One region of the Roseomonas cutis genome, then DNA from elsewhere that is predicted to be linked to it. Evidence: predicted binding sites of a transcription regulator. Region 1 holds the regulator's gene; the other holds the start of a gene.
What was found. Region 1 encodes LexA, which represses DNA repair genes until DNA is damaged. Its sites were predicted from a motif close to TGTTCTANNTANGTTC; they were not measured.

Region 1 (4,177 bases):
TGTCCGGCGCATGTCCCGCGCCGGGGCGCATTGCCTGCTGGTCGGCGAGCACCTGCTGCGCCAGCCCGACCCCGGGGAGGCCGCGCGCTCGCTGATCGAGGCGCTTTGAGCGACCCGGCCATGCAGGGTGGGCTGACCCATTTCGACGCCGCCGGCCAGGCGCGGATGGTCGATGTCGGCGGCAAGGCCGAGACGGTGCGCGAGGCCGTGGCGCGCGGCCGGGTGGCGATGCGGCCGGAAACCCTGGGGCTGATCGTCGAGGGCCGGGCCGGCAAGGGCGACGTGCTCGGCGTGGCGCGGATCGCCGGCATCATGGCGGCCAAGCGCACGGCGGAGCTGATCCCGCTCTGCCACCCCCTGCCCCTCTCCTCCGTGCGCCTGGAGCTGACGCCCTCCGGGCCGGATGCGCTGGAGATCGAGGCGGCCGTCACCACTGCCGGGCGGACCGGCGTGGAGATGGAGGCGATGACGGCGGTGACCGTCGCCGCCCTGACCGTCTACGACATGTGCAAGGCGGTGGACCGCGCCATGCGGATCGAGGCGGTGCGCCTGGTCCGCAAGAGCGGCGGCAAATCAGGACTTTACGAGGCGACGTGATGCTTCCGGTCGAAGAGGCGCTGGACCGGGTCCTCGCCGGGCTCTCGCCGCTGCCGGCGGAAACCGTGGCCTTGCCGGACGCATGGGGCCGGGTGCTGGCCGCGCCGCTGACCGCGCGGCTGACCCAGCCGCCGGCCGACGTCTCCGCCATGGACGGCTATGCGCTGCGTGCCGCCGACGGCGCCACGGGGGCGGAGCTGCGCGTCGTCGGCACCGCGCCGGCCGGGCATCCCTTCTCCGGCACCCTCGGCGCCGGCGAGGCGGTGCGCATCTTCACCGGCGGCGTCCTGCCCGAGGGGGCGGATGCCATCCTGCTGCAGGAGGATGCCACCGCCCTCGAAGGCCGCGTGCGGGTTGGGGAGGCACCGGCCGCCGGGCGCTGGATACGCCGCCGCGGCCTGGACTTCGCCACGGGCGAGGTGCTGGTCGAAGCCGGGCGGCGGCTGACGGCGCGCGACATCGGCCTGGCCGCGGCGGGCAACCACCCCTGGCTCGCGGTGCGTCGCCGCCCGCGGGTCGGGCTGCTGGCCACCGGCGACGAGATCGTCCTGCCGGGTGAGCCGGTGCCGCCGGGCGGCATCGTCTCCTCCAACGCCCATGCCCTGGCCGCCATGGTCCGCGCGGCCGGGGGCGAGCCGGTGGTGCTGCCGGTGGTGCGCGACGACTCCTCGGCCATCGCGGCGGCGGCCCGGGCGGCGGAGGGCTGCGACCTGCTGGTGACGACCGGCGGCGCCAGCGTGGGCGACCACGACCTGGTGCAGTCGGCGCTGGGGCCCGAGGGGTTCGAGCTCGGCTTCTGGCGGATCGCCATGCGGCCGGGCAAGCCGCTGATCTGGGGCCGGCTGCGTGGCGTGCCGTTGCTGGGCCTGCCGGGAAACCCCGTCTCCGCACTGGTCTGCGGCGTGCTGTTCCTGCTGCCCGCGCTGGCGCGGCTCGCGGGCCTGCCGGCCGGACCCACGCCCAGCCGGCCGGCGCGCGCCGGGGCGGATCTGGCCGCGAACGACCGGCGCCAGGACTACCTCCGCGCCCGTTGCGCCCCCGGCGAGGGCGGGGTGCCCGTCGCCATGCCCTTCCCACGGCAGGACAGTTCCATGCTGCGGCTGCTGGCCGGGGCGGATGCCCTGCTGATCCGTGCCCCGTTCGCGCCGGCCGCCCCGGCCGGCACGCCGGTCGAGATCATCGAGCTGGCGCCGCTGGGCCTCTGACGCGCCGTTCCGGCCACCGGACCTGTGGATTCCGGGGACAAGCTTGACCATCCCATTGGAACCTATCTAGAACATGCCGGCGGGTTGCCGGTTTGTTCGCCGGCGAGTCCGCCGGAGGATTTTCCCTATGCTGACGCGCAAGCAGCACGAGCTGCTGGTCTTCATCGACCGTCATCTGCGGCAGACGGGGTTCTCGCCTTCCTTCGAGGAGATGAAGGAGGCGCTGAACCTCCGCTCCAAGTCCGGCATCCACCGGCTGATCACCGCGCTCGAGGAACGGGGCTTCCTGCGGCGGCGCGCCCACCGGGCCCGCGCGCTGGAGGTGGTGCGCCTGCCGGAGAACCTGGCCGCCGCCAAGCCCGCCATGGCCGCGATCCCGTCCTCGGCACCGTCGGCCGAGCCTACCCCGGCGCCCCCCGCCTTCGCGCCGAACGTCATCCGCGGGCACTTCGTGCCGAACCTCGCGGGCGTGACGCGGCCGGTGGAGGCGCCGGCCGTCCATCTGCCGCTCTATGGCCGGATCGCCGCGGGCCTGCCGATCGAGGCGCTGCGGGACCAGGGCACGGGGATCGAGGTGCCGACGGCGCTGCTGGGCCATGGCGAGCACTACGCGCTGGAGGTTGCCGGCGATTCGATGGTCGAGGCGGGGATCCTGGACGGGGACACGGTCATCATCCGCCGCGGCGACACGGCCGACAACGGCTCCATCGTCGTAGCGCTGGTGGATGATGCGGAGGTGACGCTGAAGCGGCTGCGCCGCCGCGGCAACTCGGTGGCGCTGGAGGCGGCGAACCCCCGCTACGAGACGCGCATCTTCGGCCCGGACCGGGTGAAGGTGCAGGGCCGGCTGGTCGGGCTGCTGCGCCGGTACTGACCTCGCCGGGCTCGCCCCTCACTCCGCCGGGGCCATGGGCTCGCGCGGGCGGGGCGTGGGGATCGGGGGCACCCAGGGGCGGGTGCCGCGCCAGTCGCGGTCGGACAGCACCCGCAGCCCGGACGGACCCAGCCAGACCGCATGGGGACCGTTCCGCCAGACGCTGAAGCGGTCCACGACCACGGTTTCCCGGCAGCGGCCACGGATCGGCTCGGCGGAGACGAGCACCCTGGCCTGGCCGCACCAGCCCTCCGCCACCACGGGTGGCGCCGCCTGCCCGCGTCGCGCGGTCGGTGCGCGCAGCAGGGCGGCGGCGGCGGCGTCCGGCCGGGGACGGAAGACGCATCCCGTGCTGGCGCAGCGGATGGCTCCCCCGGCGAGGTCACCCTCCGGCGGCAGGCGTTCCGCCTCCCCCTCCCCCCAGGCGCGCAGCCAGCTGTCGCGGGTGAAGCTGCTGGCGCCGCTCGCCCGCTCCAGCCAGACACCCTCCGCCGTGCGCAGGGCGATCAGCCGCCCGTCCTGCGACACCAGCAGGTCGGGGGGATCGGCCGCGAGGCCGGAGGCCAGTCCCGCCGCCAGCAGCGGCACCCCCAGCCAGCGCACCCCGCCGCGCCACAGGCAGAGCCAGCAGAGGCCCAGCGCCAGCACGGCAAGGCCCCAGGCCGGGATCGGCGGCGTGGCGGCGACGGCGCCCGGCCAGGAGGCCACCTGCCCTGCCACCCACAGCACCGCCTCCACCCCCCAGCCCATCGGTGCCAGCGCCATGCCCTCAAGGCCCAGCGGCATGAGCAGCGCCGCGGCCAGCCCGGCGGGCATGATCAGGAAGGAGGTGATGGGCACCGCCAGCGCGTTGGCCGCGACGCCGTAGAGCTGGAGGCGGCCGAAATGGTACAGGCCGAAGGGCGTGGTCGCCGCCCCCGCCACCAGCGAGGTCAGCATCAGCCCGCCCACGGCCAGCGCCACCCGGCGCCAGGCCTCGCCCTGGCCGCGCCACAGCAGCAGGCGGCCGCGCATCGCCTCGGCCGTCGCGGCCAGCGCCATGACCGCGCCGAAGGACATCTGGAAGGACGGGCCGAGCAGTGCATCCGGCTGCCACAGCATCACCAGCGCCGCCGCCAGGGCGAGGCCGCGCAGCGAGATCACCCGCCGCCCCAGCAACAGCGCCACCACCCCCAGCGCCGCCATGGCGAAGGAACGCAGCATCGGCACCTGCGACCCGGTCAGCACCGTATAGAAGCCGCCCAGCATCAGGCCGGCCACGGCGGCCGCGGCCTTGCCGTCCAGCCGCAGCGCCAGCGGCGGCACCAGCCCGAGCAGCAGCCGTGTCGTGCCGAATCCCAGCCCGATCACGATGGCGACATGCAGGCCGGAGACGGAGAGCAGGTGCGCGAGGCCGCTGTCGCGCATGGCGGCGATCGCTTCGGCCGGGATGCCGGACTGGCTGCCGGTGAGCATGGCGGCGGCAATCACCCCGGCCGCCCCGGGGATGGCCGCCGTCACC
Region 2 (4,177 bases), 350 kb from region 1:
CGCGGTCCAGCAGCCCGGCCCGGGGGCGATGGCCGGCCGCCAGCAGGAAGGGCGCGACCTTGCGCAGCGGCACGCGCAGCCGGGCCAGATCCTCCAGCCGCAGGGTCCGGTGCCGGCGCGCCGCCACGATCCGCTCCACCGTCTTCGCGCCCAGGCCAGGGACGCGCAGCAACAGCTCGCGGTCGGCGCGGTTCAGGTCCACCGGGAAGCGGTGGCGATGGCGCAGCGCCCAGGAGAGCTTGGGGTCGATGTCGAGCTCGAGCATCCCCGCCGCGCCATCCTCCGGCCCGCCGGCCACGATCTCCCCGGCGCCGAAGCCGTAGAAGCGCATCAGCCAGTCCGCCTGGTACAGCCGGTGCTCCCGCACCAGGGGCGGCGCCACCGGCGGCAGGGCGGCGGAGGCATCGGGGATAGGCGAATAGGCGGAGTAGTACACCCGCCTGAGCCGGTAGGAGCCGTAGAGCCCGGCCGAGGTCGCCAGCACCTGCGCGTCGTTGGAGGCATCGGCGCCGACGATCATCTGGGTGGACTGCCCGGCCGGGGCGAAGCGCGGCGGCGCGGCGCGGGAGGGGGCGGCCCTGGCCGCCTCCGCCTCGTCCAGGCGCAGGCGCAGCCGGCCCATGGCGCGGCGGATCGACCCTGCCTCCTTCTCCGGCGCCAGGGCGGCGAGGCTCTCCGCGCGCGGCAGTTCGATGTTGATGGAGAGCCGGTCGGCATGCGTCCCCGCCTCGGCCAGCAGGGCCGGGTCGGCGTCGGGGATGGTCTTGAGGTGGATGTAGCCCTTGAAGCCATGGGTCAGGCGCAGCTCCCGCGCCACGCGGACGATCTGCTCCATCGTGTAGTCGGGCGAGCGGATGATGCCGGAGGAGAGGAACAGCCCCTCGATGTAGTTGCGCCGGTAGAAGTCGAGCGTCAGCCCGACCAGCTCCTCCACCGTGAAGCGGGCGCGCGGCACGTTGGAGGCGGCGCGGTTGATGCAGTAGGCGCAGTCATAGACGCAGGCATTGGTCAGCAGCACCTTGAGCAGCGAGATGCAGCGCCCGTCGGGGGCATAGGCGTGGCAGATGCCCATGCCCTCCGTGCTGCCCAGCCCGCCATCCAGGCTGTCGCGCTTCTCCGTGCCGGAGGAGGCGCAGGAGGCGTCGTACTTCGCCGCATCGGCCAGGATCTCCAGCTTGCGGCGCAGGTCCATGCGGGTTCCAGGCATGTTCGTTCATATTATGTTCCTTGCTGGTCCCGCAACGGCCCGATCCCCGAAATTCCTGGCGGCGTTTCGGCACGAAGGTGTAACGTCCTGCCCTGGACCCTCGGGGACGCGACCATGTCCGCCGCCATGGATGCTGCCGCCAGGCCGTTGCCGGAGGCGCCCGGCCTGCCCGTCCTGGCCGGCGATCCGACCGCCCTCATGCCCGTCGTGCTGCAGCGCCTGACCCAGCCCCTGGAGAACGGGCTGGAGACCGAGCTGCCGAAGCTGATCGACGTGCTGGAGCGCTACCGCCGGGCGGGGCTGAGCACCAGCCCGCTGCGCCTCGCGGCCCTGGCCGCCGTGCTGGGCGGGCAAGAGAAGGTGGACCTCGCGGCGCTGCAATCCATCCGGCAGCAGCTCGCCCTGGACCTCTGGAGCGCCGAGAAGGGGATGACGGGCTGGCTGGTCCGGCAGACGGATGGCGGGGCGCCGGTGCCGTTGGTGCTGCTCGGCGTGCTCAGCTCCACCCTCCTGACCCTGCTCTGCTTCGGGCTGGTGCAGGCGTTCCTCATGCCGTCCGGCACCCTGCCCGTCGCCGATGCGGGGTCGATCGTCGTCATGTCGAAGCTGGATGTCGTCCCGCTGTTCGCCTCGGCGGTGCTGGGGGCCAATGCCAGCATCGTGACGCGGATGGAGCAGTTCGGCGCGCTGTCCTCCTATCACCCCTTCATCCTGACGGCGAACGCCTTCTTCAAGCCCGTGGTCGCGCTGATCTTCGCGCTCATCGTCTACTCGGTGCTGAAATCCGGCTTCATCACGCTCAGCGGCGTCAGCGACTACTTCCGCGACACGCCGAGCAACCGCTACGTCATCTGGGTGCTGGGCTTCCTCTGCGGCTTCAGCGAACGCCTCGCCTCGGACATCGTGTCGCGGGCCGAGACCATCGTGAGCGGCGTCACGGCCCCCGCCGCGCGCTAGCCGCCCGGCTGGCCCTGGGAGGTGCGCCTCGTCGACGCGCCGACGCTGGCCTCTCCCGCGTGCCGCGCCAGCCAGCCCTTCGGGCCGGTTCCCATCCTGGAGGAGGATGGCGCGGGTCCCGAGGGACCGCACCGGGCGGCGGACGCGGCGGCCCCCTCCGCCGCACGCCGTCAGCCCCGCGCGGCGACCTCGCGCGCCGCGGTGCCCAGCCCGGCCGCGACCAGCAGCCCGCCACCGATGCGCCGCATCAGCCCCATGGCCCGGGGGCTGCGCGCCACCCGGCGGGCCCGCGAGGCGGCGAGCGCATAGGCCAGCGCGTTCGCGAAGGCGAGGAGCAGGAAGGTCGCCTCCAGGACCACGATCTGGGTGCCGAGGCTCCCGGCCGGATCGAGGAACTGCGGCAGGAAGGCCACGAAGAAGGTGATGCTCTTCGGGTTCAGCGCGGTGACCAGCCAGGCATGGCCGAACATCCGCCGTGCCGAGGCCGGGCCGCGCGCCACGCCCGGCCCGGTGCTGCCGCCGACCCGCCAGAGCGCCACGCCGAGCCAGACGAGATAGGCCGCCCCGGCCCATTTCAGCGCGGTGAACACCGCGGCCGAGGTCGCGAGCAGGGCGCCAAGCCCCAGCACCGAGACGGTCATGGCGGTGAAGTCGCCCAGGGCCACGCCCGCCGCCATGGGAAGGGCGGTGCGCCAGCCCTGCCCCAGCGCGTAGGAGACGACCAGCAGCACCGTCGGCCCGGGGATGGCCAGCATCACGGAGGAGGCAGCGGCGAAGGCCAGCCAGGTCTCGAAGGTCATGGTCGCGGACTCCCTCCCGGATGCCATGAGGCCAGGGCCGCCCACGCGGCGGACCCTCCGTCCGGATGATGCGGCGCCCTGGCCCGCCCGGATAGGCTGGCCCCGCCCGACAGGCCACCGGGCCAAGCCGAGGACGTCGCCGCATGCGCATTCCCATCCGCTACGACAGCTTCCTGATCTCCAACGGCCGGAAGGGCGCCGAGCGGGCCGTGGTCGGGCGCGGCCTGCACCACACCGTCTTCCGCGACGCCGCCGACCGCGAGGTCTCCGCGCACGACCACCACATCGCCGGCCTCACCGGCATGGACCCGGGCGACGTGGCGACCTTCCGGGCCGTGGCGATGGAATGCCAGGTGCTTTTCGTGGTCCGCTGCCCCGGCGTCTCCACCGGCCGCTTCGCGACGCTGGGCATCCCCGTCACGGGCAAGCCGGAGGAGGAGAAGGAGGGGCTGAAGGTCGGCAACGACCTCGTCCGGCGCGGCAACGGCCAGTTGATCGTCGGCGACTACGACCTGATGTCCGTCTGGCTGGCCGAGGGCGGTCGCTACGAGCGGCTGGAATTCACCCGCGACGGCCCGGGCCATGCCGCGCGCTGGACGAACCTGGACGCCGAGCGCCTGTTCGACCGGCTGAACCGCGACCTGAACATCCCCGTCGAGCACGGTGCCAACGATGACTGGAAGACGGCGAACGCGACCTGCCGCGAGATCCGGCAGGGGGCCGTGGTGGGCCGCCGCCGCTTCGTCGCCTTCGCCGAAGGCGGCGGCTACCGCCTGCTGCCCGACCCCGGCGCCCTGAAGCGCTACTATGCCGACGTGCTGAAGGCCGGCTGGCCCTACGCCTGATTCCCGCAGGCACCGGAAGGGGGGCGGCAGGGTGCGGCGGGCGCCCGGCCATCCTACATTGCGGCGCAGCACGACAGGCAGGAGTCCCGAGTCATGTCCGACCGCAAGATCTACTTCGTCTGGGGCGGCATCTTCACCGCCCCCGACTGGGCGACGCTCGAGCCGCAGACGGAGGAGTGCTACGGCCCCTTCCACGATGCGCAGGTCGCCGAGCGCGTGTGGAACGAAAAGGCGCGGCGCAACATCGACATCGCCACCCACCGGCTCTTCGTCCTGGCGGTGGATCGTCCCGGCGGCCAGGCGAGGACCGCCTGACCGGCCGCGCCTGACGCCAGGTCAGCGCCCTGGCGCCGGCGGTCGGGCCGCCA

Region 2: the regulator LexA is predicted to act here: its motif matches at 1,211-1,226, upstream of LPC08_RS07810 (putative DNA modification/repair radical SAM protein).

Annotation. Positions count from the first base shown of each region.
Region 1 covers NZ_CP087719.1:2,040,319-2,044,495, forward strand. The annotation lists gene trpC (indole-3-glycerol phosphate synthase TrpC) at 1-109, shown strand, start outside; gene moaC (cyclic pyranopterin monophosphate synthase MoaC) at 121-597, shown strand; gene LPC08_RS09470 (molybdopterin molybdotransferase MoeA) at 597-1,802, shown strand; gene lexA (transcriptional repressor LexA) at 1,930-2,676, shown strand; gene LPC08_RS09480 (ComEC/Rec2 family competence protein) at 2,695-4,177, opposite strand, start outside.
Region 2 covers NZ_CP087719.1:1,695,026-1,699,202, reverse strand. The annotation lists gene LPC08_RS07810 (putative DNA modification/repair radical SAM protein) at 1-1,207, opposite strand, end outside; gene LPC08_RS07805 (hypothetical protein) at 1,322-2,164, shown strand; gene LPC08_RS07800 (LysE family translocator) at 2,335-2,964, opposite strand; gene LPC08_RS07795 (hypothetical protein) at 3,108-3,809, shown strand; gene LPC08_RS07790 (DUF4170 domain-containing protein) at 3,903-4,124, shown strand; gene LPC08_RS07785 (AraC family transcriptional regulator) at 4,146-4,177, opposite strand, start outside.